DNA from 3 places in the Pseudomonas sp. NPDC087358 genome. Region 1 is predicted to be linked to each of the others. Evidence: riboswitches for the same ligand, from Rfam matches in the RefSeq annotation. Region 1 holds a riboswitch; each other region holds the start of a gene.
The links. A riboswitch is a leader RNA that binds a small molecule or an ion and turns the genes downstream of it on or off. The one in region 1 is predicted to bind cobalamin.

Region 1 (9,781 bases):
TCTTCTATTACCGCCTGCTGCCGGTGCAGGGCGTGATCGTGCACAAGACGCACATCACCTACCCGATGGGCCCGCAGAAGCTGGCACGGGTCAAGCAGCTGTTCTATAGCGGCAGCTGGCACGCCAGTGCATTGCCGGGCTACGGTCCGCAGCACCGCGCCAACCCGTTCGAGACCTTCAAGGAAATCCCGGCGGTGGCCCGTTACCAGTTCATGCTCGATAACGCCGAATACTTCGTGCGCACTTTCATCCGCGGCCCGGTCTGCCGCGGCGAGATCGCCACCGACGTGATCCGCGATCACTTCTGGACGCTGTTCCAGGAGCCGGCTCACGACCGTTACATCACCGATGCCGCCTATCGCGCCAAGGCCACGCCGCTGTTGGCGATGCCGGGGCAGAACGATGATGTGGGCAGCGTGCTGAGTGTGTGGCACGACTACCGCGACAGGCGCAACGAGTACGGAGACCTGCGCAGCGACGCCTATGCGCACATGCCGCCGCCAGGCTGGGCCACCCTGTGGGCCGGAAACGACAACGCCTTGCTGACGATCTTTCGGCATTTCGACAGTGCTTCGGTGAACAAGGGGCTGATCGGCGAATTGCCCAACAGCGTGTGGCTGTTCGACTACCCGCTGCTGGAGCGCACCTATTACCAGTTGGCGGTGAATTTCGACGTTTATGGCAACGTCTCGCATCAGGTGCAGACGCGTCTGTATTTCGACCTGATTCGCAACGGCGCCGAGGTCAACTTCCTGCGTCTGATGCCGGCCAACAAGCGTGACGAGATCCTCGGCAGCTGGTACCAGAACAGTGGCAAGGTGAAGATGTGGCTGGATTACCAGGCCATCGACGACGACACCCCGACCGGCATGAAGCTCGATGAGAAGGACCCCAAGAGTGATTTCGAGCGCAAGTTGATCGAGCGGGCCGCAACCCTGAATGTGACACCGGATCCTATCAACCGCTGCAGCGGCGCGTTTTGCTCACGCCAGGGGCTCGATCCGGTGTTCAGCGATGTGGAGCAGACCCTCAGTCGCCTGGTCTCCCGTCCCGCAGCAGGTTTGAAAGTCATCAATCAGTTGCCGGAAGCGACGATGCTGCGCATTCAGGACGGCAATGGCAAACGCATCGTCTACAGCCTGCTGCGCAATCGCGTGCACAGCAACGTGGCGTTCCTGCTGGGCGAGGTGTATCGCTATCAGCCGGGGCTGGACAGTCTGACGATCTACCCGGGCGTGCTCAGCAGCTACCCCAATTTCATGTTCAATATTCCCGCCAGCGACGTGCACGCCTTTGTCGATGCGATGGAGCAGGCCAGGGATGACAAGGCCGCGTTCGAGCGGATCGTCCAGCGCTGGGGCGTGCGTCGCAGCCATCCGCTGTTCTGGAGCTATTTCCATGAGCTGGACCAGTACATTCGTGAGACCGAGCCGCAGGAAGCGGGGGTGCTGGACATGAATCGGTATGAGAATCTCTGAGTTCTGCGCCACTTTCCTGTAGCCGTCCGGCTTGCCGGTGGTAGCGCGCAAAGTCGCTGCCGCCAGCAAGCCGGACCGCGACAGGGGTATTGGACCGGGGAAAAAAATGAGTCCCTGACACAACTGAATCGCCAACACGCTCACGCCTACAGGTACTGGGCGAAACCGCAAAACCCTTGTAGAACATGGCCTGCAGCCATTATGCAGCCCGTCGATCCAGCCGAACCTTTTGCGCAAAACCCAAGTCGGAGCCTGTGAGTCGTCCCGAGAAATGCGGCCTTTTCGAGGTCCCGAATCGTGGGTCAAATCCGTGTAAGCAAGAGGTTGCAGATGTTGATTTCGGTTCAAGCCCTGCGGGCACTCGCCGCGTGGGCCGTAGTGTGTCACCACTTCATGCAGATTTTTTTCGATTTTCATCCAAGCGGCCCGGTCGGGCGGTTTTTCACTGAAAAAGGCGCCGTTGGCGTCGACATCTTCTTCGTCATCAGTGGTCTGGTGATTTACCTGTCCACGGTGGACAAGGATATGCCCGCCAGCCGTTTCATGCTCAACCGCATCATTCGAATCGTCCCTGCGTACTGGCTCTATACCCTGGTCATGGGCCTGCTGGTGGTGGTCGCCCATCCGCTGCTGCCGCATCAGGTGGTCGACTGGCAGAGCTTCATCCTGTCGTTGATGTTCATCCCCTCGGAAAACCCCGGCGGTTATGGCCTGTACCCGACATTGAACGTCGGCTGGACGCTGAACTACGAAATGTTGTTCTACGTGCTGTTCTCGATGGTTTTCCTGTTCCAGCAACGTCTGCGACCGTTGATCATCGGCGCCGCCCTGTTCGCCGTGACCGACGTACTGGGGCGCTCGGGGTTGATCAGCCGATTCTATGCCAATGACATCGTTTATGAGTTCCTGCTCGGCATCGGCATCGGGGTCATCTACCGTCGCGGCTGGATTACCGAACGTCTGTGGCTGCCGTTGCTGGCCATCGGCGCGGCATTGCTGGCCATCAAGCAACTGCAGCCTGACCTGCGATTTATCCATTGGGGCATCCCCAGCGCGGTGATCGTAGTGGCGTGCATTTCGCTGGAGCCCTACATGCGTGGCAGTCGCCTACTGAAAACCATGGGCGATTGTTCGTATTCGGTGTACTTGCTGCATGTTCTGGTGCTGTACTGCGGCTGGCTGGTCACCGAGCGCTATGGGGTCAATCCGTATGCCGCGTTCGCCGTGTGTGTCCCGGTGATCGCGTTGGGCGCCTGGCTCAGTTACGAATGGATCGAGAAGGGCCTGTACCGACGGATGAAAGGCTGGCTGGACAGCAGAAGGGCGGTCCGGGAAGCGGCGCTGCCCTGATCCCTTGATGGGCGCGGCTTTACCTGAGCGAATTACTAGGACTTTGTCAGTTGCCGTGGATTGGCGTAAACTGCGCCCACGTCTGCGAGGAATTTTCATGACCGCTATTACTATTACCGATGCCGCCCACGATTACCTGGCCGATCTGCTGCAAAAGCAGAACACCCCCGGCATCGGCATCCGCGTGTTTATTACCCAGCCTGGCACCCAATACGCTGAAACCTGCATTGCCTACTGCAAGCCGGGCGAAGAGAAACCGGAAGACAAGGCCATTGGCCTGAAAAGCTTCACCGCCTGGATCGACTCCTTCAGCGAGGCGTTTCTGGACGATGCAGTGGTCGACTATGCCACTGACCGCATGGGCGGCCAGCTGACCATCAAGGCGCCAAACGCCAAAGTACCGATGGTCAATGCCGACAGCCCGATCAACGAGCGCATCAACTACTACCTGCAGACCGAGATCAACCCGGGTCTGGCCAGCCATGGCGGTCAGGTCACCCTGATCGACGTGGTCGAGGAAGATCAAGCCAACATCGCCGTGTTGCAGTTCGGTGGCGGCTGTCAGGGCTGCGGCCAGGCTGACGTGACGCTCAAGGAAGGCATCGAGCGCACCTTGCTCGAGCGCATCCCCGAGCTGTCGGGCGTGCGTGACGTCACCGACCACACTCAGAAAGAAAACGCTTACTACTAAGCGACTTTGCCTGACTCGAAAAGCCCCGACTGGTTCGGGGCTTTTTGTTTTGTGTGGGTTTTAAGTCCGGTGCCCACACCTGTTTTTTATTTTTGCTTCTAAATCCGCGGTAGTCCAGACACCACAAATCGCGACTTGGGTGCAGGCCAAACCAGGAGCAAGCAATCTTGGTGACTTTTGTCGCTTTTCAAAAGTCACTCGCCGAAGGCGAAACGCTTCTGCCGCCAGGCAGCGCTAAAACCAGCGCGATTCACTCAAGGCCTGAACACATGCGCATGCCCGGCGCGGTACAGCGATGACTCGCTGAACACATCATTGCCCAGCACCCGGCCGACGATGATCAGCGCAGTGCGGCGAAAGCCTTTGGCTTGCACCTTAAACTCGATGTCAGCGAGCGTGCCGACCACCCAGTCCTGGTCCGGCCAGCTGGCGCGGTGAACCACGGCGATTGGGCAGTCGCTGCCGTAGTGTGGGCTCAGCTCGGCGACGATTTTCCCCAGATGATTGACCCCCAGATGAATCGCCATGGTCGCCTTGTGCCGCGCCAGGTCGCCCAGCGCTTCGCCCTCGGGCATGGCGGTCTTGTCGGCGTAGCGGGTAAGGATGACGCTCTGCGAGATGTCCGGCAGGGTCAGTTCGGTGCCGAGCAGTGCGGCGCAGGCGGCTGCGGCGGTCACCCCGGGGATGATCTCGAACGGGATTTGCAACTGGCGCAGGCAGCGAATCTGCTCGCCGATGGCGCCGTACAGGCTGGGGTCGCCCGAGTGCACGCGGGCGACGTCCTGGCCGTTTGCATGAGCAGATTTCATCAAGTCGATGATCTGCTCCAGATGCAGTTCAGCGCTGTTGGTCACCTGCACGGCGTGATGACCCTGCAGCACGGCCTCGGGCACCAGCGATCCGGCATAGATGATCACCGGGCATGTGCGAATCAGACGCTGGCCCTTGATCGTGATCAGGTCAGGGTCGCCAGGGCCTGCACCGATGAAAAAAACGGTCATGGGGTCTCCAGACGCTATTGAGGTTCAAGCATTGTGTCAGGGTTGAATACGCACCTGAAGCAGTCCGGCTTGCCGGCGCAGGCGTGCGCAAGATCGCCACCGCCGGCAGGCCGACTGCTACAGGGGCTCGTGGCCGGCCAAGGCAAAGGTCACCTGCGAGCTGTTGGTGCGCGGGATCAGCAGCTTGGCAGCACGGTTCGACAAGCGCGAAGCCATCGCCAGCGCCGCGCTTTCCGCGACGCCATAACAGCCGGTGTGTTCGAACGCTATCGCTGAGCGATGGGTCAACTGCGGTTCAAAGCCGGCCAGCTGCTCAGCGCTGAAAAACGTCAGCGGCAACGTCAGTTGCTGCGCCAGTTCCAGCAGCCCAGGCTCCGACGATTTGTTGTCGATGGAGGCCAGGGCGGTGATGTCGGACAGCGACAGTCGATGTTCCAGCAGGCTGACCTCGATCAAGCCCATGAGCACCGACGCCGGGCAGTCGCGTTGGCAGCCCAGGCCGATCACCAGTATCGGCCGGTCGCCGGCCGCAGTCATACGGCGTGGTTCAGACCGGAGTGAGCCGAGGACGCCTCGCTGCGGCGGAACAGCCAGGCGCTGATCAGGCCCATGGCGACCCAGAACACGGCGTTGGTCAGCAGAGAGGCGATCTTGAATTGCGCTTGCAGGGCTTCAGGTGCCAGCGAGGCATGCACTTCAGGCTGCGGCGCACCGACCAGATGAGGCACCACCAGAATCGCCACACCCAGGACTTTGAGCAGCCAGTTGTGGGCAAACACGATCAGGGCAAGCCCCGCGGCGGTGGAGGCTGCGGTGCCGACCCACCAGATCTGCCGTTGAGTCAGGTCCGCGGCAGCGGTTCCCGGCAACTCGGGGGGCAGGCCCAGAGTGGGTGCCAGCACGAACACGGCAAGACCGGCCAGGCCCCACAACGCGCCCTCACGAACGGTGCGCGGGGTGCGCAGGGTGTAGAGCGCCGCCAGCATCAGGGCAAAGCCCACGGCGACCACCAGATTGCCGCCGGTGGTGGACAGCACGCGCTGCCAGCCGTCTTCGGGCTCCCAGGCTTGTTGGTCATGGACATGACCGGCCATGGCCCCTGCATGCTCATGCTCATGTGCCTGGGCGGCGGGGGCTTTCTCGTAGGTTTCGGCCTGCAGGATCAACGGTGCGACCCAGAAACTTTGCAGCAAAGTCAGCAGCAGGGCGGCGAGCAGTCCGGTGAAACCGGCCGTTTGAGCGATACGCTTGAACATGGCGGCAGGTCTCAGTGGCACGGAAAGGCAGAGCTGTGACGGGTGTCGTGCGCGGCATTGTGCACGGCGTCGATGTGCGAGAAACCGGCGAAATACACCAGGCACGCGCCGAGGATCATCGCGCTGATGGCAGCGCTGAGGCGTTGGCTCTGGGTGCTGATGTTGCTGGACGTCTGGCTGGTTGTGCTGATCGACATGGCGCTTCCCTCTGAAATGTCAGCGGACGGGAAGGCGCAGGGAAAACCACTGACCCACGTCAGTAGTCAACTCAACAGCGCCCGCCCACCGCGGGTTTGTTATGTGTCGTTGTCGGGCCGGTCTCCGGGCTTGCGAGGGACACATGCAGCACATGCCTTCAAGAATCGCCTTCCCATATCGCTTTCCGACACAGTGGATCTGACTCTTCACTCGCTTACCGTTGCGGGGGCAGCGCCGGACTTGCACAAGCCTTGAGGCCTGAACGCACCGGTTTCCCGTTTCACCCTGTGAAGGGCACCCGTAACAAGGTGTGTAGGAAAGCATGCAGCAGCACCTCAGTCAACCAACGGGGGCTGGTTGCGCATCCCCTGTAGGAGTGAGCTTGCTGGCGATTGCCATCGACCGTTCCACATCAGGTCGCCTGGCCAGGTTGATCGCGAGCAAGCTCATTCCTAAACGAGGCCTCAGTCCCGAAGATTTTTGCTCGTTGACCTTCCCCGGACCACTGCGTAGCCTTGCGCACTTGAGGTTCGCTGCTCCGGTTCTCACCGGCGCGGCGCTAAGAAGGGAATGTGGTCCATGCCACAGCTGCCCCCGCAACTGTAAACGGTCATGTTCATTGCATAGCCACTGCGCAAGCGGGAAGGCGCGATGAATGCCGGTCGCCTGATGACCTTTCAGCGACTGGCCGCCGTAAGCCAGGAGACCTGCCTCGACCCGGGCCTGCTGTTCGAACAGCGCCCTCAGCAATTCTCATTATTACCGGGCGGGGTGATCCGGTGGCGAAGCGAACCGCATGCCTGTCATTGATCGGCGGCCGCGCGGTTCTCGTCCAGTCTGCCCGCCGCAAAGCTCAAGGGCATCCGATGAAAACACTGGCCAAACTTCCCGTCACCATCGTCACCGGCTTTCTGGGTTCGGGTAAAACTACCCTGTTGCGGCATATGCTCGATAACGCCCAGGGGCGTCGTATCGCGGTGATCGTCAACGAATTCGGCGAGCTGGGCATCGACGGTGAAATCCTCAAGCAATGCACCATCGGCTGCACCGAAGAAGAGGCCAATGGCCGCGTCTACGAGCTGGCCAACGGCTGCCTGTGTTGCACCGTGCAGGAAGAATTCTTCCCGGTGATGCAGGAACTGGTCGCGCGGCGCGGCGATCTGGATCACATCCTCATCGAAACCTCTGGCCTGGCCCTGCCCAAGCCGCTGGTCCAGGCTTTCCAATGGCCGGAAATCCGCAACGCCTGCACAGTCGACGCGGTGATCACCGTGGTCGACAGCCCGGCGGTGCTCGCCGGTACCTTCGCCGCATTCCCGGATCAGGTCGATGCGCAGCGTAAACTCGACCCGAACCTGGATCACGAATCGCCGCTGCACGAACTGTTCGCTGATCAACTGGCCAGCGCCGACCTGGTGATTCTGAACAAGGCCGATATGCTCGACGTCGATGCACTGGCCGCCGTGCGCGCCGAAGTCGCCGAAGAACTGCCGCCGGCGGTGAAAGTCATTGAAGCGAGCAAAGGCCAGCTGCCGATCAGCGTTCTGCTGGGCGTGGGTGCCGAGTCCGAGCTGCACATCGATGGGCGCAAGACTCACCATGATCACCACGAAGGCGATGACCACGACGACCACGATCATGACGCCTTCGATTCCATCTCCATCTCGCTGCCGCAAGCCGACGAAGCGCTGTTGCTCGACGCCCTGACCCAGGCAGTGGTGCAGCACGGCATTTTGCGCGTCAAAGGTTTTGCGGCGATTCCCGGCAAGCCGATGCGCCTGCTGGTGCAAGGCGTCGGTACACGCTTCGACAAGCATTTCGACCGCGCCTGGAAGGCTGACGAACAGCGCCTGACCCAGTTGGTGCTGATCGGTCAGGACCTGGACGCAGCCGTCCTCGAAGCCCAGCTGCGCGCCGCCGTTGAGGTCAAGGGTTAACCATGCACCTGCTGCGCACCCAGCCCGGAGGCTTCGTCCCCGATGACAGCATCGCTGACCTTGGGCAAACGCCTGCCGAGCTGGTGATCCTGTGCAGCGGCGATTCCCACCTGGCGTTGCTGGCTGAGACCGCGCAGCAATTGCCAGACGATTACCCGAGTCTGCGTCTGGCCAACCCCATGCAGGTGCAGAACCACGCTTCGGTGGATCTGTATGTCGACCAGGTGCTGCGCCACGCCAAGGTCATCCTGATTTCGCTGCACGGCGGTATCGGCTACTGGCGCTATGGCGTCGAGCGGCTGGTGGCGCTGGCGGCGGCCTCTAAAAAAAACGGCGGCGTGAAGCTGATTCTGGTGCCGGGCGACGACCGTCCCGATCCGGAACTCAGCGATCTGAGCACCGAGCCTGCCCAGGATCGCGAGCGGCTGTGGCATTACCTGCGCCAGGGTGGCAAGCACAACGCCTTGCAGCTGTTTCACTGCCTGGCCAGTCGCTGGCTGGATCGCGACTACGCCTGGGGCGAGCCGCAGACGCTGCCACGCACCGCTGTATACCATCCGGGCAAGGCCAGCGCCGGCTTGAACGACTGGCAGGCTGATTGGCAAGAAGGCAATCCGGTGGCTGCGGTGCTGTTCTATCGCTCGCACTTGCAGGCGGCCAATACCGGTTTCATCGACGTGTTCTGTCAGCGATTGCTGGCGCAAGGCTTGAACCCTTTGCCGATTGCCGTCGCCAGCCTCAAGGAACCTGCTTGCCTGGCCGCGGTGCAGGACTGGCTGGATGAAACCGAGTGCGAGGTGATCCTCAACACCACAGGCTTCGCCCAGTCGAGCCCGGAGGCGCCGCATCTGCGGCCGTTCCGGCGCAATATTCCGGTGATTCAGGCGATCTGCGCCCAGGACAACGAACCGGCCTGGCAGGCCAGCGAGCAGGGCCTTGGCTCGCGGGATCTGGCGATGCATATTGCGCTACCGGAGCTCGATGGTCGCATCATCAGCCGTGCGGTCAGTTTCAAGGACCTGGCCTGGTACAGCGAGCGCAGTCAGTCCGATGTGGTCTGCTATCGCGCCCACCCCGAGCGCATGGATTTCGTCGCTGAACTGGCCCGGCGCTGGGTCCTGCTGGCGCGCACCGCCAACGCCGACAAACGCGTGGCGCTGATTCTCGCCAACTACCCGACCCGCGATGGGCGGATCGGCAATGGGGTCGGGCTGGACACACCGGCGGCAGCGCTCAATATCCTCAAGGCGATGCAGGGCGAGGGATATCCGGTTCAGGCGCTGCCCGGCACCGGCACCGAGCTGATCCACGCCTTGCTCGGTGGCGTGACCAATGACCCCGACAGTCTCGATCAACGGCCGTGCCACCAGAGCATGGTCATGGACGAATACCTGGCCGCGTTCCAGGCCCTGCCCGAAGCCAATCGCAGCGCGGTGATCGAGCGCTGGGGCGAGCCGCAGCATGATCCGATGTGCCGCAACGGCCGGATGATGGTCGCAGGCTTGCGCCTGGGCATGACCTTTGTCGGCATTCAGCCGGCCCGGGGCTACAACGTCGATCACAGCGCGGTGTACCACGACCCGGATCTGGTGCCGCCGCATGGCTACCTGGCGTTCTATTTCTGGTTGCGCAACCGTTATGGCGCCCATGCTGTGATTCACGTTGGCAAGCACGGCAATCTGGAGTGGCTGCCGGGCAAGGGCGTGGGCCTGTCGCAACAGTGCTGGCCGGATGCGATTCTGGGCCCTATGCCCAACATCTATCCTTTTATCGTCAATGATCCGGGCGAGGGCGCTCAGGCCAAACGGCGCACCCAGGCAGTCATCATCGACCATCTGATGCCGCCGCTGACACGTGCCGAGACCTACGG
Region 2 (9,781 bases), on a different contig from region 1:
CCCGTAGGAGACATAGGAATAGGCCGGATGGCTCTGGGCAATACCGGCGAAAAAGCCGAACAGTTGCTTGTCGACATCGGACAGCGGGATGTCCGGTGCCTGGGCGGTCATGTAGCTTTTGACGCCTTCGCCAGTGCCGGTGATCAACGGGTGTGCGGCCAGGTAATCGACGTTCTGGCTGATGCCCTCGAAGAACAACTGCATGGCATTGGCCACCTGGCGGATTTCCCGGCCGCTGCTGTCGACGAAGCCGCTTTGCGCGTCGCTGCGCAGGTTAATGATGACCATTGTCGCGACCAGGATGATCGGCAGGCAGGCGATTACCGCAAAGGCCCAGGTCAGTTTCTGTTTGATGTTCATCGGCGCTCCTGATTGTTCTTTAATCACGCGTAAACAACCGCTACGCAGGCAGCGGGTCGATCAGGACAGTGCGATGGGGGTGCGAAACCGTCTGATGGTATACCGGTGTCGGCCTGCCGGGCGGATTCTTTAGAACTGATGATGGCCCTGGCCGCACGCTGTTGATTCCGCCCGCCCAGACACCCACTCTGCGGCTATTGACGAGTCAGATGGCGCGCAGGCGCAGGATGCTGGAACCGTCAAACGGATCGGTCAGCCAATGACCGGACACGCCGAAAGTGTCGCGCAGACATGCTGGGGTGAGCACCTCGAAGGGCGAGCCCAGGGCCACCAGGCGTCCTTTGTCCATGACCGCCAGACGGTCGCAGGCCAACGCCTGATTGAGGTCATGAAGGGCGATGACGCTGGTCACCGGCAACTGCTGCAGCAGCTTCAGAATCGACAGCTGCTGCTGGATATCCAGGTGATTGGTCGGCTCGTCGAGCAGCACTATCGGCGCACGTTGCGCCAGCGCCCGGGCAATGTGCGCACGCTGCCGTTCACCGCCAGACAGGCTGTGCCAGGGACGCTGGCGCAGTGGTTGCAGATTGACGTCGGTGATCGCCTGGCAAACGATGCGTGCGTGCTCATCACTCCATGGCGAGAGTGCCGAGAGCCAGGGGGTACGCCCCAGTTCCACCGCTTGCAGCACGCTGATGGAGTCGCTGGTGTCGGCGTGCTGTTCAACCACCGCCAGCTGTTGGGCGATGTCGCGACGGCGCATCCCCGACAGGCGCTGACCGTGCAGGAACACCTCGCCGCGGGTAGGGCGCTGGATGCCTGCCAGCAGTTTGATCAGCGTCGATTTGCCCGAACCGTTGGGGCCGACGATGCCCAGGTTCTCGCCAGCGCGAATGGCCAGGGTGACCTCGCTGAGCAACGGCACGCCCTTGAGGGTCAAGCCCAGGTTGATGCCACTGAGCACGTTGCTGACTGCCTCTGTCATGACGTTCATCGGCTGCGGTTTCCGTGCGCCAGGATCAAGGCGAACACCGGTGCACCGACCAGCGCGGTGATCACGCCGATGGGCAGCACCTGGCCCTTGATCAAGGTGCGCGAAAGCACGTCGGCGCCAATCAGAAACAACGCACCGCTCAAGGCGCTCAGCGGCAGCAGTCGGGCGTGACGTACGCCGGCGAGCATGCGCACGGCATGGGGGATGACCAGGCCGACGAAACCGATGGAGCCGACAATCGACACCATCACTGCGGTGACCAGCGCGGCGGTGGCGATGAGCAGGGTCTGTACCCGACGCACCGGAATGCCCAGCGACGCTGCTGAGTCCACGCCGAAGGTGAAGGCATCCAGCGAGCGTCTGTGCCACAGACAGACCAACAGACCGATCAGCACCACCGGCACTGCCAGCCCGACCGAGGCCCAGCGCACGCCACTGAGGTTGCCCAGTAACCAGAACATGATGCCGCGCGCCTGCTCGGCATTGGCCGAGCGGGTGATCAGAAACGAAGTCAGCGCATTGAACAGCTGCGAGCCGGCGATACCGGCCAGGATGATCTGCCCGGCAGGCGTCTGCCCCCGCGAGGCGCGAGCGAGCAGGGCGACCAGGGCAAACGCTGCGACAGCGCCGGCAAAGGCCCCGGTGGACAGCGAAATGGCCCCGGCACCGAACCCGACGATGGCCACCAGCACCGCCCCGGTCGAGGCCCCGGCGGAGATGCCCAGCAGGTAGGGGTCGGCCAGCGGGTTGCGCAGCAGCGATTGCAGGACCACGCCGCAAATCGCCAGCCCCGCGCCACAGGCGGCGGCGACGATGGCTCGGGTCAGTCGGTAGTTCCAGACGATGCCCTCATCAATGGCATCGAGCGGGTAACCGGCGGCCCACAGCTTGTTCGCCAGCACTTGAAAGATCACCGGCAAGCCGATTGAGGTCTCGCCGATGGCGACGCCGGCCAGCACCGCCAGCAGCAATAGCACGCTGACCCACGTGCCGTGAGCCAGCACTCGAATTAGCATGTTCATGGGCTCACGGCAGCGCTTTGGGTGGCTTTGGCCAGTTGCTCGATGCCGTCGAACAGCCGCACGCTGGATTCCATGGCACTGGCGTCCATGATGACGATGCGGTTGTTTTTCACCGCGTCCATGTTGCGCGTCACCGGGTCTGATTTGAGGAAGGCGAGTTTTTTCTCATGATCGTCGGCGGGGAAGCGCCGCCGGTCCATACGGGCGATCACCAGAATCGTCGGGTTGGCCTTGGCGATGGTTTCCCAGCCGACGGTCGGCCATTCCTCGTCCGAATCGATGATGTTGCGCATGCCCAGGGTCTTGAGCATGAAGTCGGGAATGCCTTTGCGCCCGGCGACGTAAGGGTCGACGTTGATGTCGGGGCTGGAGAACCAGAACACCGCCGAGACCTGCTCGCCGTGGTGCGCTGCGGACTGCTCCATTGCATTGGCAAGACGCGCCTGATAACCGGCAACCAGTGCCTGACCACGGTCCTGGACGTCGAAGATCTCGGCCAGTTGCGCAATGCTCTTGTACAGCGTGTCGATCCTGAAGGCCTGGAGACGAGTGCCATCGGCGCCGACCAGATTATTCTTGCCTTCGCAGTCCGAAGGCAGGATGTAGGTGGGGATGTTCAGTTCCTGGAATTGCTGGCGAGTGCCAACCGCGCCCTGCGGACCGACCATCCACTCGAACTGCACCGGCACCAAGTCCGGGCGTTTGCCGATGACCGACTCGAAGCTGGGTGCATTGTCGGCCAGGCGTTCGATCTGCTCGTTGGCCTCCTTGTATTGCCCCAGGACCTCGTTGAACCACAGTGAAGTGCCTGTCACCGAAGGGCTCAAGCCCAGGGCGTAGAGCATTTCAGTGGCTGCCTGGCCGATGGTGACGGCGTGGTGCGGGACCTGGGCGAAGGTCAGCCCGACGCCACAGTTGTCGAGGGTCAGCGGATAGCGGGTCGACGCGGCGAGCGCGGCCTGGGGTATGAGCGTGGCGATGGACAGCGTCAGGCCCACAAGCGAGGAGGCAAGGCGGTACGACGACATGAAGGGCGATCTCCAGTGAACCTGATTGCCGACGAAACAGGCACTGGAAAGCACATCCCGACTCGCCGCCGGTAAAGGGGCAAGTGCAGATCACGCCAGCAAGGCGCGCAGGGGTGTCCTTCCCGGACACCCCGCCGGTGAATGATTGACGCTCGCCGGCAGGTCTCCTGACTGGCGCGTCATCGCCGTGCTTCGGCCTTCCCGGGGCAACCCAGTGGCAATCATGAAGCAGGGCTCAGCGCCTACAGTTGCGGGGACAGTTCCGTTTGAGCCCCAGAGATCAGGGCTCGCGGATTCCCTATTAATTCCCAGTGGAAACCGGCGGCGGGGATGGTAAACGATTCGCCTGTCACAGGCGACAGCCGGGGGCGAATCAGCGGCCCGGTGACACTGCGCAGCGATTCTGCCCGGCCTGCAGCCCGAATCAACGACAGGCGCCGATGCTCATGGCCGAAACGGCCAGCCGATCACCTTCTTCGGCCGTGGGCTGGCGTAGGTGCGCACCTTGGAGGTTTTCAGACCCAGACGCACCAGCGACTCGGCCAGCGCAACCGCTGCGGTGACCCCATCGACCACCGGCACGCCGGCGCGATCGCGGATCATCTGATCAAGCCCGGCCATGCCGCCACAACCCAGGCAGATCACCTCGGCCTTGTCTTTGCTGACCGCCTCGACCGCCTGCTCTGCGATGGCTGCCAATGCACGTTCGGGCTGCTCTTCGAGTTCCAGCACGCTCATGCCGCTGGCCCGCACCGACGCGCAGCGCTCGAACACGCCGGCCAGCTTGAGCCGGTCCTCGATCAACGGCACGGCGCGGTCCAGGGTCGTGACCACCGAATATTTGTGCCCCAGCAACATCGCAAGGCTGGCCGCCGCCTCGGTGATGTCCACCACCGGCACCTCAAGCAACTCCTGCAAGCCTTCGCGGCCGTGCTCGCCATACCCGGCCTGGATCACTGCGTCATAGGGCTGGTCGTAGGACAGCACGCGGTCCATCACCGCGATGGCCGCCAGATAACTCTCGAAATTGCCTTCCACCGATTCGGCGCCGAAACGCGGGGTCAGGCCGATGATCTCGGTGCCGGGCGAGGCGACGCTACGCGCCTGCTCGGCGATGGTCTGAGTCATCGACTCGGTGGTGTTGACGTTTACGATCAGAATTCGCATGGGTGAGGTCTCTTGCTTGGGATCAATGCTGGACGTCCTGCACGGCGATGCTTTCACCGCTGACGTCCCTGAAGGTTGTACGGCGATCGGCCAGCAACAGATAAAGCGCCGCGCCAATGGCCGCGCCCATCAGCCAGGAGAACGACGACACCGAATCGAACGCCGGAACCAAAGCGGTGATGATCGAAATCAGCGCCGCCGGAACGAACGCCCAGACCGCACGCGGATTGACCCCACGCCAGTAGTGATAGGGCCCGGCAGGATTCTCGGTATACAGCTGCGGCACGTCGACCCGGCCCTTGCGCAGCAGCCAGTAATCGGCGGTGATCACACCATACAGTGGGCCGAGCAGGGCGCCCAGACCGGAGAGGAAATACACGATCACCACCGGGCTGTTGTACAGGTTCCAGGGCAGGATCAGCACTGCGACGATGGCGCTGAGCATGCCGGCACGGCGGAACGTCAGGTGCCGCGGTGCCAGGCTGCTGAGGACAAACGCCGGTGCGACGAAGTTGGCCATGATGTTCACAGCCACCGTGACGATCAGAAACGCCAGGCAGCCGAGCACCAGAAAGAACGTGCTGGGGATGGTCTTGATGATGTCGGTCGGGCTCTGGATGATCTGACCGTTGATGGAAAACTGCGCGCCGCAAATGATCACGGTGATGAAGGCGAACAGCAGCACGTTGATCGGCAGGCCCCAGAAATTGCCTCTGCGAATGGTCTTCTTGCAGGGCGCTGAGCGGGAAAAATCGCAGAAATTGAGAATCAGCGTGCCGTAGATCGCCAGCCACAGCGCGCTGCCGGCGAAGATACTGCGCCACATCTGCGCACCGTGCAGCGGCTCCTTGATCGTCCAGGCGATGTGCCCGTTGGCCTGGCTGTACATCCACAGCGCAAGGCTGGCCACCGTCAGCAGAATCACGGGACCGGCGAATGCTTCGTAGCGGCGCACCATCTCCATGCCGTAGGCGAGAATCACGAACTGCACCAGCCAGATGCTGACGAAACACAGCCAGCCCAGGCTGGAAAGACCGAGCCAGGAATCATGGTCGTAGTCTGCCAGCGCAGGGTCCAGCGCGGTCAGCAACACCCGCAACACCACCGAGGCCAGGTAGGTCTGAATGCCAAACCAGGCGATGGCGATCACCGCCCGGATCAGGGCCGGGATCTGCGCGCCGAAAATGCCGAAACTGACCCGGCTGATCACCGGGAATGGCACGCCGGTCTTCTGCCCCATGTCGCCTGTCAGGTTCATGCACAGATAAACCAGCACCGCACCGATGGCCAATGACAGCATGATCTGCCAACCGCCAAGGCCCAGTGCATAGAGGCCGATGGCAAACGAGTAGTTCGCAAGATTGTGTACATCATTGGTCCACAGAGCAAAGATGCTGTATCCACCCCAGGTTCTTCCCTGAGCGCGTCTGGGCGCCAGGTCATGGTTATGAAGACGGGGGCTCAGGGGCGGATAGTCGGCAGTCGAGGCACGGACGGCAAGGTCTGGATCCAGGGTGTTGTCTACTGGCATGTTCAACAATCTCCGGCGCTATTTGTATTTGTTTTTGTATACAGTGCGCAGGCAAGACTAACTCAAATGACAGATGAGTCAACGAGGACGTTACAGACGGGCTGGATTCAGGCGGGGCACAAGGGTTGGATCTGTACCCGGACGGGATGCCAGCGGTGGCGGCCTTGAAGACTCCACCGCCGGCAATTTGTGCAGCGTTGACTGATTTTTACCGGCGCGTTCCGGCGTCGGTCAATCCTTGACCGGTACAGGTGCCTGGGTGGCAATGAAACCCTGGTCACGCATGGCCTGCCAGAAGCCGTCCGGGACTTTGGCGTGGAACGCCGCGACGTCTTCTGCAATGCGCTCGGGACGACTGGCTCCCGGGATCACCGCGGCCACCAGATCGTTGGCGAGCACGAACTGCAAAGCCGCCGCTTTGATATTGACTTGATACTGGCGGGCGATTTCCTGGATGTGCGCCACCTTGTCGAGCATCGCCTGGGGTGCCTGTTGATACTCGAAATGCTCGCCACCGACCAGTACACCTGAGCTGTAGGGGCCGCCGATGACGAATTCGGCCTGGTGCTCGCGGGCCTTGGCGAACAGGCGCTGTAGCGGTTGATCGTGATCGAGCAGCGAGTAGCGCCCGGCCAGCAGGAAGCCGTCGGGCCGTGCTTCCTGCAGGTCCAGGGTCAGCTCACAGGGCTCGACGCGATTGACGCCCAGGCCCCAGGCCTTGATCACCCCCTCTTCACGCAGGCGGGTGAGGGTGCGAAAGGCGCCTTTGCGGGCCACGTTGAAATGCTCGATCCATTCATCGCCATGGGCGTCCTGCGCCACGTCATGGACGAACACGATGTCCAGCCGATCGGTACTCAGGCGCTTGAGGCTGGCTTCGATGGAGCGCAGAGTGGCATCGGCGCTGTAGTCGGTGACGATTTTGTTCTTCAATCCGTAGCTGAAAGGACCGCTGCGCGCCTGCTGGTCCTGCTCATCGCTGATCAGCCGGCCGACCTTGGTGCTGAGGGTGTACTGGTCACGCGGAACATGGGCCAGAGCGCTGCCCAGACGCTGCTCGGACAGGCCTGCGCCGTAGATGGGTGCGGTATCGAAATAGCGAATGCCCTGGTCCCAGGCTGACTGCACGGTGGCGGCGGCTTCGAGCTCACTGATCTCGCGGAACATGTTGCCCAGTGGCGCGGCGCCGAAACCGAGGCGGCCAATGATCTTGTCGTGCAGACTCATGAAGGTGTCCTGTCTGGGGTCATGTGGAGGCGCAACTACAGCGTCAACTATAGCCCCGCGTCTGCTACTGATCATCGGCACGCCCAGGAGTTCGCTGTCGGCCTGCTGTAGCACGTCAAGACCTGCGCACGGCTTGCTGATCGCAGGCATCCAGGACCTGTCCGCGCGGGCACACCTGCGCCGGGCGCTTGCCTCTGGTTTCAGGATTACAGAATGACTTCGTTGTCGGCCTGGCATGCAACTTTTGCAGCGGTTCCGACTTCCAAAGCTTCAGGCGACGGCCAAAGCCAATAGCCCGGAGACGGAGGGCAACAGATGAGTGAGCACATCGTGCATTTCCATTGTGGGGTCGATCAGACCAGCACCGAGCATTTTCGTGATCGCTGTCTGGAGGCGCTGGACAAGGGGGCCACCGGGTTGTTGCTGAACCTGTCGACCGCCGGTGGCAGCACGGCACTGGGCTTCACGATCTACAACTTTCTCAAATCATTGACAGTGCCCATCCGTGCGCTCAACAGCGGCAATATCGAGTCCATGGGCATCGTCATCTACCTGGCCGCACAGGAGCGGATCGCCTGCCCGCACTCGCGGTTTCTCATTCACCCGATGACCTGGTACTTCAACCAGAGCTCGGTGGATCATTCGCGCATGCGTGAATACCTGCGCAGTCTGGACAACGACCTGCAGCGCTACGTGAATATCTATCTAAGTGAAACCGAGGGCGCAGCGCACCCGCTGGACATAGGCAGGTGTCTGTCGGCAGAGGAAAAGGTCATCCGCGCCGAGGACTCGCTGGTTTGCGGCATCGCGCACCGCGTCGAGCAGTTACAGTTCGCTGAAGACGCCGTGCATTGGACGGTCAGCGGCAGCTAAGCTCAGCCTGTCAACCAGGCAGTGAGTCAACCCATCTGAACATCGAGGAGATTGCCATGCACCCCCAGCCACCCATCCCAGCAGAACCGCTGCGCCATCGCGTCAGTCATCCGGGCGAAGAAGAAGTGGAAGTTGACGTCGATAACGATCCTGGCAACGAAGACCCGGGCTCGCAGTTTGACCGCGATGCCACGGTGCCGCTGATCAATCCTGACGAATGACAGAAACACAAGAGCGAGAGCTTGCGCCCTCGCTCGGTCGGCTGATCAGTGATTGATCAGGATTTGCGGCCTGCGCCACCTTGTGGCATCTGGCCACCTTTCTTGTCGCTGGAGTTGGCGTCGGAGGATCCCTTGGCCCGGTCCTGGTTGGCATTGCTGCTGCCCGAGGCCTGTCCGCCTTTTTTGCCTGCTTCGGAAGCTTTCTGCCGGTCATTAGCGAAGTTGCCAGCGTTGCCAGGGTTCTGTTTTCCGGTGTTAGCCATGATCACATACCTCTTGTTATGGGAAAGGCGAGTTGTAAGGCTCGCACTATCTGGGATGAGGTAAGCGGGCGATGGTTTAAACATTTAACGGCTTACCGGACAAGCGGTGTATTGCTGTGGCGACGACACGGGGGTCACGGCCTTGGCAGCGCATGAACCCTACATGTGCACTTCAACCGCCAAGGGCAGATGGTCCGACAGATGGGTCCAGGGTCGGGTGCCAAGAATTTTCGGGTCATGGCTGGTGGCGTTTCGCAGGTAGATACGGTCCAGGCGAAGCAACGGGAAGCGCGCCGGATAAGTCTTCGCCAGGCGGCCCAGGTTGCGCTCGAACACCTCATGCAGGTATTCGCAGCGATTGAGCCGTTTGTTGCCCTGCAATTGCCAATCGTTGAAATCCCCGGCGATGACGACTGGCGCATGGGCAGGCAAGGAATCGAGCAGTGCGCAGAGCAGGTCCAGCTGTAGCTGTCGGTGGCTCTCCAGCAGGCTCAAATGAACGCAGATCGCATGCACCTCATCATGTCCCGGCACCTGCAGTACGCAATGCAGCAGACCGCGCCGCTCGGGGCCAGTGATCGACACATCCAGATTGCGGTAGTGCAGGATCGGGTACTTGGAAAGCAGCGCGTTACCATGATGGCCGTCGGGATAAACCGCATTGCGACCGTAGGCAAAGTCGCTCCACATGCTGTCGGCGAGAAACTCGTACTGAGAGGTTACCGGCCAGTCGTGAAAGCGCGCGGCGTGGCGATCATGGCCGCCCAGCACCTCTTGCAGAAACACCAGATCGGCGCCGGTACTGCGCACCGCTTCGCGTAGTTCCGGCAGGATGAAACGGCGGTTCAGCGCAGTGAAGCCCTTGTGGGTATTGACCGTCAGCACGCGCAGTTTGTGGACGTCGGGCGCATGGGCGAGGTCCGTTGAGGAAGCACTCAAGCCAGCAGGGTCGGGGGTCACACGCACGCTCCTGTTGCGAAGGGATGTGTTACTTCCGACCGAAGCGGCCTGGCGCAGTTCAGCTTTTTCTGTCCAGGCGCTGGCGGCGGCTCGATCAGACGCGCGTATCCACGCCCGGGCGGCGTGACAGCAGCA
Region 3 (9,781 bases), on a different contig from region 1:
AAAGCGCCGCCACTTCCACCAGCCAGCCGATGTAGGGCAACCAGCTGAGGACCGTGGCCAGCAGGGTCAGCGGGATCACTGCGATGAACCAGGCGCTGACACCGTGGCTGCGCCAGCCACGACCTGCGGCATTGAAACGCTGCTCGATACGCTCGGCATAGCGCCCGAACGCGACCAGCGGGTGGTTTCGTTCGGGCTCGCCCAGCAGCGCATCCAGCGCAACGCCGGCGACGCTCAACAACGCCACGCTCATGGACTCACTCCCCATTTGTTCTCATAGATCAGCTCTTGCAGCGGACGCGCCTGCGCCCAGCCTTCGAGTACCAGCATCGGCGCCGGATAGAATTGCTGAACCGGCCCCAGGCACAGAATCGCCAAGGGTTTTGAACCGCTTGGCATATCCAGCAACTGGCCCAGTGAAAGCGGGTCGAACAGCGACACCCAGCCCATCCCCAGGCCTTCGGCGCGCGCGGCCAGCCACAGGTTCTGGATCGCACAGGACAACGACGCCATGTCCATTTCCGGCAAGGTGCGACGCCCGAAAATATGCTTCTCGCGGTCATCCATCAGGGCCGCGACCAATACTTCGGCGCACTCTGTGATGCCTTCGACCTTGAGCTTCATGAAGTCATCGGAACGCTCGCCGAGCGCCTGAGCGGTGCGAACCCGTTCTTCTTCGACCTGCGCCTGAATCTGCGTGCGCAACTGGCGATCGCTTATGCGAATGAAGCGCCATGGCTGCATCAAGCCGACACTGGGTGCCTGGTGCGCGGCTTCCAGCAAGCGCGCCAGTAGTTTAGGGGCCACCGCCCCGCCACTGAAGTGACGCATGTCCCGGCGCTCGGCAATGGCCCGGTACACGGCCGCGCGCTCATCGGCGCTGAAGGCGTGGTCAGTCATGGCAACAACAGCGCCGCCATCGCCTGGGGGTTGGACGGGAAATAGAAATGCACGTAGGACGCGGTCATCCGACCGTCGCGATACACCGCCTCGGCGCCGCGACCGCCATTGGGGCTGATGCCACGGGCAATTGGCGTCAACTCGGTGCTGGTCAGCGAATGATGGTAGGTGTGCCCGCGCAAGGTGCCTTCCGGCAGTTCCACTGCCTGCAGGGCCAGGGCGGCCAGTCGCTTTTGCATCACCGCCTCGCCACTGAGCAACCCCACCAATTCGGCGCGTTGCCCGTCGACATCGGTCAAGGCATCGAGCAGGTAAAGCATGCCACCACACTCAGCCAGCAGTGGCTTGCCTGCCGCGTGGTGAGCACGAATCGCCTGCAGCATCGCCAGGTTTTGCCCCAGCGCTACGTGGTGCAGCTCCGGGTAGCCGCCGGGCAGGTACAGGCTGTCAGCTTCAGGCAGTTGGCTGTCGCGGATCGGCGAGAAAAACGCCAACTCGGCGCCCATGGCACGCAGCAGATCCAGGCTGGCGCCGTAGGTAAAGGCAAAGGCCTCGTCATGGGCGACGGCTATGCGCACGCCGCGAAGCAACGGCTCGGCGGGCAGGAAATCGGGCGCAGCGAAGGTCACCGCGGGCGGTAACGCGGCGTCGCAGGTGCTGGCCAGTGCCGCAGCGGCGGCATCCAGGCGCACGTCCAGGTCGTTCAGTTCACTGGCCTGAACCAGCCCCAGATGCCGGCTTGGCAGTTCGATCCCGGTTTCCCGCGACAGCGCGCCATACCAGCGCAAGCCTTCGGTCAGGCTACCTTCGAGCAACTGCGCATGCCGCACGGTACCGACGCGGTTGGCCAACACGCCGGCAAATGGCAGGTCAGGCTGATACCGCGCCAAGCCCAAGGCCAACGCACCGAAGGTCTGCGCCATGGCGGTGCCGTCGATCACGGCCAGCACCGGTACTCCAAAGTGCCGCGCCAGATCGGCGCTCGAAGGCGTGCCGTCAAACAGCCCCATGACCCCCTCGATGAGAATCAGATCGGCATCTGCGGCGGCTTCCCACAGCAGGCGACGGCTTTCTTGCTCACCGACCATCCACATATCCAGTTGATAGACCGGGTTGCCGCTGGCGCGCTCGAGGATCATCGGGTCGAGAAAGTCCGGCCCACACTTGAACACGCGCACGGTGCGCCCCTGATTACGATGCAGCCGCGCGAGCGCCGCAGTGACGGTGGTCTTGCCTTGACCGGACGCCGGGGCGGCGATCAACACCGCAGGGCATTGCCTTGGTAAACGTTGACTCACAATTCGATGCCTTTCTGCGCCTTGATGCCGGCCTGGAACGCATGCTTGACCACGGCAATTTCGGAAACGGTGTCGGACAGGTCGATCAGCTCCTGCCTGGCGCCACGGCCGGTCACTACCACGTGCTGCATCGGCGGGCGCGCCTGCAGATCGCTGAGCACCTGCTCAAGATCGAGGTAACCGTGTTTGAGGGCAATGTTCAGTTCATCAAGGATCACCAGCCCGATGGTCGGGTCCTTGAGCATGCCCTGGGTCACCGCCCAGGCCGCTTCGGCGGCGGCGATATCGCGCTGGCGGTCCTGGGTCTCCCAGGTGAACCCCTCGCCCATCACGTGGTAGCGCACTTGTTCGGGGAAACGACGAAAGAACAGTTCTTCGCCGGTCGCGTTGCGGCCCTTGATGAACTGCACCACGGCGCACTGCATGCCGTGGCCCATGGCCCGTGCCAACATGCCAAAGGCGGAACTGCTCTTGCCTTTGCCGTTGCCGGTGAGCACCAGCAACAGGCCGCATTCGTTCGGCGAGCTGGCAATGCGCTCGTCCATTACCGCCTTTTTGCGCAGCATGCGCGCCAGGTGGCGTTCGTCACGTTCGGGGGATTCGCTCATCCGGGCTCTCCGCTTGAGGGCAGCTGTGGCAAACGGAGGACGCAGGCAAAGACTGACAGCAGGCGCCGGGACCTGAATGCCCGAGCCTGCGCAGAGCATCGCCCTCCGTGATGCTGTTGATTGGATCAGGCCGGTCTCCGGACTCATGAGCGAACACAGACAGGCAATTGCCGTTTCTGCGCGGGCCGCGCGCCTTCCCATGTTCGATGAACACAGTGGCGGTGTGCGTGGCCTTGACTCATTTACCGTTGCGGAGGCAGCGCCGGGATTAAGCGCATGAGCGCTCGCACCGGCTTCCCTGTTTCACCCTGTTGATCGACCTTGGTCGCGGGCACCTGAAACAAGCCGCGAAGGTTAGTGGGTTGCCCCCGGAGCGTCAATCGAAGCTCGGCCCAATGGCGCAATTGATCACCGGTTGAACCCCTGCGCCAGGCCAGGCCTCTATTGCTAGACATGCCATTGCATGACTGCCAGCAAAGGGAGTTTCGACCATGTTCACGCTCAAACCCCAGATTGTGGTTTTACTGTTGGTCGCTGGGGGCCTCGCAGCATGCGGCGAGTCGTCCAGGCTGCAGGTCTCGGACGGCACCGGACCGTCGCCCCAGTTGCCTGAACCCAACAAGACGCTGATCCCCACGGTCAACATCGCCCCGGCCGTCGGCTGGCCCGCAGGCGGCAAACCCACCGCAGCCCCGGGCACGCAGGTCGCAGCCTTCGCCGAGAACCTCGATCATCCGCGCTGGCTTTACGTACTGCCCAATGGCGATGTGCTGGTGGCCGAAACCAACGAGCCGGCAAAACCGGACGACAGCAAAGGCATAAAGGGTTGGGTCATGAAAAAAGTCATGGGCCGCGCCGGTGCCGGGGTGCCGAGCGCAAACCGCATTACCCTGCTGCGCGACAAGGACCATGATGGCATCGCCGAAACCCGCACCGTCTTCATCGACCACCTCAACTCGCCGTTCGGCATGACACTGGTGGGCAACAATTTCTATGTGGCCGACACCGACCGCCTGCTGCGTTTCAACTACCAGCCGGGCGAAACGTCGATAAAGGGCGAGCCGCTGAAAGTCACCGACCTGCCCGGCGGCACCATCAATCACCACTGGACCAAGAACGTCATCGCCAGCAAGGACGGCAGCAAGCTGTATGTGACCGTCGGCTCCAACAGCAACGTCGCTGAAAACGGCCTGGAGGCGGAGAAGGATCGGGCGGCTATCTGGGAAGTGGACGCTGCCACCGGCAATCACCGGATCTTTGCCTCCGGCCTGCGCAACCCCAACGGCATGGACTGGGATCCACACACCGGCAAACTATGGGTGGCGGTCAACGAGCGCGACGAGATCGGCAGCGACCTGGTGCCCGACTACGTGACCTCCGTGCAGGACGGCGCCTTCTATGGCTGGCCGTTCAGCTATTACGGCCAGCACGTGGACATCAGGGTCTCGCCACAGAACGCGCAGATGGTGCAGAAGGCCATCGCGCCGGATTTCGCTGTCGGCCCGCATACCGCATCGCTGGGCCTGGCCTTTGCAGACGGCAAGTCGCTGCCAGCACCGTTCAATGAAGGGCTGTTGGTTGGCCAGCATGGCTCGTGGAACCGTAAACCGCACAGCGGCTACAAGGTCTTGTTCGTGCCCTTCAAGGACGGCAAACCGAGCGGCACGCCAGTGGACCTGCTGACCGGGTTCCTCAATGCCGATGACAAGGCGCAAGGTCGGCCGGTGGGCGTGGTCAATGACAACAAGGGCGGGGTGCTGGTGGCCGATGACGTCGGCAACAAAATCTGGCGAGTGACGGCGGCGCGGACGGCGGCGCGGACGGTCCAGGCTTCGACCAACAAGCCCTGATAGACCACCGGTCCTGATTACATTTTCGCTGCCAGTTACTGGCGAGCCAGATTCGACGGCGTAATCACGCGCTTGGCGTTCAACCAGGCTTTCTGCCAATAAGGCTTGTCGAGGCTGTCGAGCTTGACCGTCCCGCCGGTGGCTGGCGCATGCACGAAACGCCCTTCTCCGACGTAGATCCCCGCGTGGCTGACATTCGAGCCGCCACTGGTGGCAAAGAACACCAGGTCGCCGGTCTGCAGTTGAGTGCGATCGATATCCGGCCCACGCAGATTGATCATGTCCCGAGTCGAACGTGGCAGGGTGATGCCTGCCGCGCCCTGATAGACATAACCGATCAGACCACTGCAGTCGAAACCCGAATCAGGCGTGTTGCCGCCCCAGCGATAAGGCGTACCGACAAGCCCAATGGCGCGCAGCAGCACATCGTCAGCCAGAGGCGAAGAAAACTGGGAAGGAACGGAAACCACAGGTCTGGAAATGACCTTGGGCGGGGCTGGCCGAGGATTGCTGGAGCAGGCGGCCAGCAATAGAGCCAGTGAAGCGACAGCCAGACGAACCGTAAACGACATAGACACAACAACCTTTGCGGGATGCGGCTTACTCTGCCGGGAGCCGGGGCCGTGTGCAATCCGGGTTTCCCCGGTTGCACGGCCGGAATTAACGGTGTTGGCGCTTGATTGTAGTCGAAGTCATCGCAGTCGTTGTTTCAGGAACCTTGGAAGGTGCCATGGCCAGTGCGCGCTTGGCTTCGATGAAGGTGCGAGCCCAGTAGGCATCGTCGAGGCTGTCGACTCGGACACCACCGCTGCGGCGGCTGCTGGAGTGGATGAACTGATCATCACCCAGGTAGATGCCGGCATGGCTGACGCGACCGCGCCCTGCGGTGCTGAAAAACAGCAGGTCGCCAGGCTTGAGGTCATGACGCTTGACCAGCGGTGCATCGATGTTGATCATCTCGCGCGAAGAACGAGGCAGGCTCACGCCGGCTTCTTCACGAAACAGATAGCCGATGAAACCGCTGCAATCGAAACCGGAAGTGGTCGAGGTGCCGCCGAAACGGTAGCGGGTACCGATCAATGACTTGCCGCGTTCCAGGATGCTGTCGGCCAGAACCGGCAGCTGATAAGGCTTGCTGTCGGCAAACTGGGCCAGTTCATCTTCGGTGGCGATCTCGTCGTCCAGAACCGAAGTCGAATAATCGGCACGTTTGGCGGCGGCCTGAGCGGTGACAGAGTCCTTGAACTGGGGATTCTGCGACTGTTGTTGCGACGCTGGCATCTGGGCCGCGCAGCCGAACAGCAGTGAAACAAGTGCTAGAGGCACGAGGGGTGCGAAGCGATTTAGCATGGGCACGACCGTGGCTGATGTGTAAAGAAGCCGAGACTATGCCCTCTATCGTCGTCATTTGCAAATTCAATCGAATCAAATGTGACTTAACAGGTCTTCCATCACATCTAAGGCTCTACACCTCAGAAATACATCCATGTGAATGGAGTGATCGGTCGACGAGGGGTTTATCTCGGCAGTAAAGCCTCCCGCCACCCGCGTGCGCAGCATCGGCTCGTGGATATAAGGAAAGCTGGCGGTGGTACCGATACTGAGAACAGCATCAAAGCCTTTCGCCATCTCCTCATAAAGCACATTCAATGCCAGCTCTGGCAGCATCTCCTCGAACAACACCACCGGCGGTCGCAAAACTCCGTGACAGTCGGCGCATAAAGGCGGCAAGGGCCGTTGCAAATGCTCGCTCAGCTGCGGGTCTTCAGCGCCGCAGGACTGACAGTAGAGCGGTGCCAGTCGACCATGGATCTCGATCAGCCGCTCGGGCGGGCTGCCTGCCGCGCGATGATAGCCATCGACATTTTGCGTAAGCACCCAACATTCAGGTTTGCGCCGCTGCAATTGAGCGATGGCATAGTGCGCCGCATTGGGCTGCCCACCCAGGCAGGCGCTGCCTAATTGAGCAATATACTTCCAGCACAGCGCAGGGTCGCGGCGCAGCATCGGGCCGGATAACGCCATTTCGATCGGCAGCCCGTCATCGGTCTGACCGTTATAAAGGCCACCAACGCCACGGTAGGTCGGCAATCCGGAATCAGCCGAGAGCCCGGCACCGGTGATGATCAGGATACGTTTGGCGTGGCGCAAGGCTGCGGCGGTCTGCAGCACGAGGGCTGGATCGACGACGGATGGGTTTACCATGCGCCCTCGCTCACCAGCCCAGGGTTTCCTTGAGAAAAGGAATGGTCAGTTTGCGCTGGGCCTGTAGCGAGGCCTGATCCAGTTGTTCGAGCAGATCGAACAGGGCACTCATGCTGCGAGTGCCTCGAGTCAGGATGAAATGGCCGACTTCGTCGGTCAGGTGCAGGCCGCGACGCGAAGCGCGCAATTGCAGGGCACGGAGTTTTTCTTCGTCGGACAGCAGGCGCATCTGGAACACCAGCGCCATGGTCAGCCGCGACTTGAGGTCGGCCAGCTTGACGGGAAGCTCACGAGGCGAACAGGAGGCGGCAATCAGCAAGCGACGACCGCTGTCGCGCAGGCGGTTGAACAGGTGAAACAGCGCTTCTTCCCATTCCGGCTTGCCGACTACGGCCTGCAAGTCATCCAGGCACACCAGCTCGTACTGCTCCAGGTGATCGAACAGCTCGACGCCTTCATCGATGACCTCGGCCATGGGCAGGTAAACCGCAGGCTCGCCCATTTGCTCGAAACGCAGGCAGGCAGCTTGCAGAAGGTGCGTGCGCCCTACCCCGTGCTTGCCCCAGAGATAGATCAGGCTTTCGGTCCACCCGGCGTCGGCTTCGCACAGCCGCTCGACATAGCCGAGTGCAGCGGCATTGGCGCCTGGATAGTAATTGATGAAGGTGGCGTCATCACGCAGACGCACACTCAGGGGCAGCTGAACTGGTTTCATGCTGGCTGAGCGATTCAGTGACGAACCGCCAAGGGGCCTCTGTGTAAAGTGTGCAAAGTTTATACCCGCAGGGCTGACCGCACAATGCGCCCGACCGCCTGCAAAATCAAAGGCTTGCGCCTGATAGCAGCCAGGCCACGGAATACGGGCAAAACCCGGACACAAAAAAAGCGCCTGAATACGAAAGATTCAGGCGCCTTCATTAACTGTAGCAGTACGACTTGCCGGCAGTAGCGGTGTGTCAGCCACCTTTATAGTGCCCGATACACCCTGGCCCCCGGCACGTCGGACGGCCACAAGGGGTTTTGCGGGGATCGCGCCTTACAGATCCGGATCTTCCATGCCGCCGTAGATATCCGAATCCTTGTACAGATCGTGCACATGCCGCACCAGCACCATGATCACCGCAGCCACCGGCAACGCCAGCAAGATACCGGTGAAGCCAAACAGCTCGCCGCCGGCCAGGATGGCGAAGATCACCGCCACCGGGTGCAGGCCGATACGGTCACCGACCAGCAGCGGCGTGAGCACCATGCCCTCGAGCGCCTGGCCCACCATGAAGACCGCGATGATGCCCAGCATCGGGTACAGATCGCCGCCGAACTGGAAGAAGCCCGCCAGAATCGCCGAGCCAATCCCGATCACAAAGCCCATATAAGGCACGATCGCCGCCAGACCTGCGATCACGCCGATCAACAAGCCCAGCTCAAGCCCGACCAGCATCAGCCCGCCGGCATAGATCACACCCAGCGCCACCATCACCAGCAACTGGCCGCGAATGAACGCCCCCAGCACCTCGTGACACTCGTCGGCCAGGGCGACGATCTTTTTCTCGCGGTGACGCGGCAACAGGCTGCGCACCTTGGCCATCATCACGTCCCAGTCCCGTAGCAGATAGAAACAGACCACCGGGATCAGCACCAGATTGGTCAGCCAGCCGATCAGCGCCAGGGTCGAGGTCGTGGCTTGCGCCAGGACGATGCCGACGATGTCACCCGTCTGCCCCATGTGCTCGGAAATCGCCGCCTTGACCTTGTCGAACTTCCAGAAACCGTCCGCCAGACCGAGCTTGGCCTGAGTCCACGGCAGTGCCGTATGCTGCAACCAGTCAAGTATCTGCGGTGCCAGCTCATACAGACGGTACAGCTGCTTGGCCAGCATCGGCACCAGCACCAGCATCAGCCCCATGAAAATCAGGGTGAACAGCACGAAGACCGTGACCACGCTCCAGGTGCGCGACATCTTGAGTTTTTCCAGCCGGTCAGCCAGCGGATCACCCATGTACGCCAACAGCAGCGCCACCAGGAACGGCGTCAGGATAGCGTGCAGCAACCAGACAAACAGGCACAGCAGGACAACCCCGCCGAGCCAGAACCAACGACGCGTATCAGTCATTACAGCCCCTTGAAACCAGAATTGTTTGCGTCATGCAGCGTCGTTATGAACGCTTTCACCAACGGAAGTGCAGTGTTTGTGCAGAAGCTGCCTGTGGCTGCGGCGCAGGGGCTCCCTGAACCGGCACCTGTCCGGCATTGACCGGGACTGCAGCGACCTCACCGGCAGGCACTTCCTGCAACCGGGCCAGTGACAACTGCGAACGCAACTGGTCCGGGCTGCCGCTGACATCAAATACCACACGATCGGCGTCCACCGACTTCAGACGCCCGCCAAAGGGTTCGAGCAAACGCCCCAACTGCGCGTAGCGCTCAAGGTTCATGCCCTGAACCTCCAGCGCCATGCTCGACGATGCGCCCGGCTTGACCACGAACCGTGGCGCCAGACGCTGACTCACCGCCAGCAGCACGGCGTCGGCCAGGGCAGCCGAACTGGCCCCGGTCGCGCTGCCCTGCTCCGATTTGTCACCCAGCCAGAGGTGCCATTTGCCCTGCCATTGCCCACCGTTCTCCTGCGCGTGCACGGCAAGGATCGCGTCAGAACCATAACGCTCGGATGCCTGCTTCAACGGGGCGACATCATTACCGTCCAGAGTCTTGGCGTTGCCAATGCCCTGCTCGCCCAGATCGGCCAGCGGCAAGCGCAACGGCAGCCCGCGATGTTGCGCGGCACGGCGTAGCGGTTCAGCCGAGGCCTGACCGTCGCCTACCAGGTTAGCGCCGTCGGTGGCGTCATTGAGCCACCAGGCCATGATCACCGGGCGGTTGGAGCCCCACAACGACAGACCCGCCTGGCGCAACGCACGCTCGG

Region 2: linked by a shared signal. The riboswitch ahead of ACI2KS_RS09805 (ABC transporter substrate-binding protein) and the one ahead of cobW (cobalamin biosynthesis protein CobW) in region 1 are both predicted to bind cobalamin.
Region 3: linked by a shared signal. The riboswitch ahead of cobO (cob(I)yrinic acid a,c-diamide adenosyltransferase) and the one ahead of cobW (cobalamin biosynthesis protein CobW) in region 1 are both predicted to bind cobalamin.

Annotation. Positions count from the first base shown of each region.
Region 1 is NZ_JBJDOA010000003.1:603,564-613,344, forward strand. It holds gene ACI2KS_RS09545 (fatty acid cis/trans isomerase) at 1-1,478, shown strand, start outside; gene ACI2KS_RS09550 (acyltransferase family protein) at 1,809-2,828, shown strand; gene nfuA (Fe-S biogenesis protein NfuA) at 2,926-3,519, shown strand; gene cobM (precorrin-4 C(11)-methyltransferase) at 3,774-4,520, opposite strand; gene ACI2KS_RS09565 (cobalamin biosynthesis protein) at 4,638-5,057, opposite strand; gene ACI2KS_RS09570 (CbtA family protein) at 5,054-5,776, opposite strand; gene ACI2KS_RS09575 (CbtB-domain containing protein) at 5,788-5,973, opposite strand; cobalamin riboswitch at 6,071-6,291, opposite strand; cobalamin riboswitch at 6,485-6,704, shown strand; gene cobW (cobalamin biosynthesis protein CobW) at 6,841-7,911, shown strand; gene cobN (cobaltochelatase subunit CobN) at 7,914-9,781, shown strand, end outside.
Region 2 is NZ_JBJDOA010000004.1:17,941-27,721, forward strand. It holds partial or broken gene ACI2KS_RS09790 (cache domain-containing protein) at 1-360, opposite strand, end outside; gene ACI2KS_RS09795 (ABC transporter ATP-binding protein) at 566-1,354, opposite strand; gene ACI2KS_RS09800 (FecCD family ABC transporter permease) at 1,351-2,370, opposite strand; gene ACI2KS_RS09805 (ABC transporter substrate-binding protein) at 2,373-3,404, opposite strand; cobalamin riboswitch at 3,544-3,742, opposite strand; gene ACI2KS_RS09810 (aspartate/glutamate racemase family protein) at 3,849-4,571, opposite strand; gene ACI2KS_RS09815 (NCS1 family nucleobase:cation symporter-1) at 4,594-6,102, opposite strand; gene ACI2KS_RS09820 (aldo/keto reductase) at 6,334-7,329, opposite strand; gene ACI2KS_RS09825 (ATP-dependent Clp protease proteolytic subunit) at 7,645-8,202, shown strand; gene ACI2KS_RS09830 (hypothetical protein) at 8,259-8,423, shown strand; gene ACI2KS_RS09835 (KGG domain-containing protein) at 8,480-8,686, opposite strand; gene ACI2KS_RS09840 (endonuclease/exonuclease/phosphatase family protein) at 8,846-9,625, opposite strand; gene ACI2KS_RS09845 (MFS transporter) at 9,741-9,781, opposite strand, start outside.
Region 3 is NZ_JBJDOA010000019.1:47,967-57,747, forward strand. It holds gene cbiB (adenosylcobinamide-phosphate synthase CbiB) at 1-253, opposite strand, end outside; gene bluB (5,6-dimethylbenzimidazole synthase) at 250-900, opposite strand; gene ACI2KS_RS28065 (cobyrinate a,c-diamide synthase) at 897-2,198, opposite strand; gene cobO (cob(I)yrinic acid a,c-diamide adenosyltransferase) at 2,195-2,806, opposite strand; cobalamin riboswitch at 2,917-3,160, opposite strand; gene ACI2KS_RS28075 (PQQ-dependent sugar dehydrogenase) at 3,298-4,656, shown strand; gene ACI2KS_RS28080 (C40 family peptidase) at 4,692-5,228, opposite strand; gene ACI2KS_RS28085 (C40 family peptidase) at 5,317-6,006, opposite strand; gene ACI2KS_RS28090 (NAD-dependent deacylase) at 6,082-6,861, opposite strand; gene hda (DnaA regulatory inactivator Hda) at 6,872-7,576, opposite strand; gene ACI2KS_RS28100 (AI-2E family transporter) at 7,898-8,971, opposite strand; gene ACI2KS_RS28105 (DUF2066 domain-containing protein) at 9,027-9,781, opposite strand, start outside.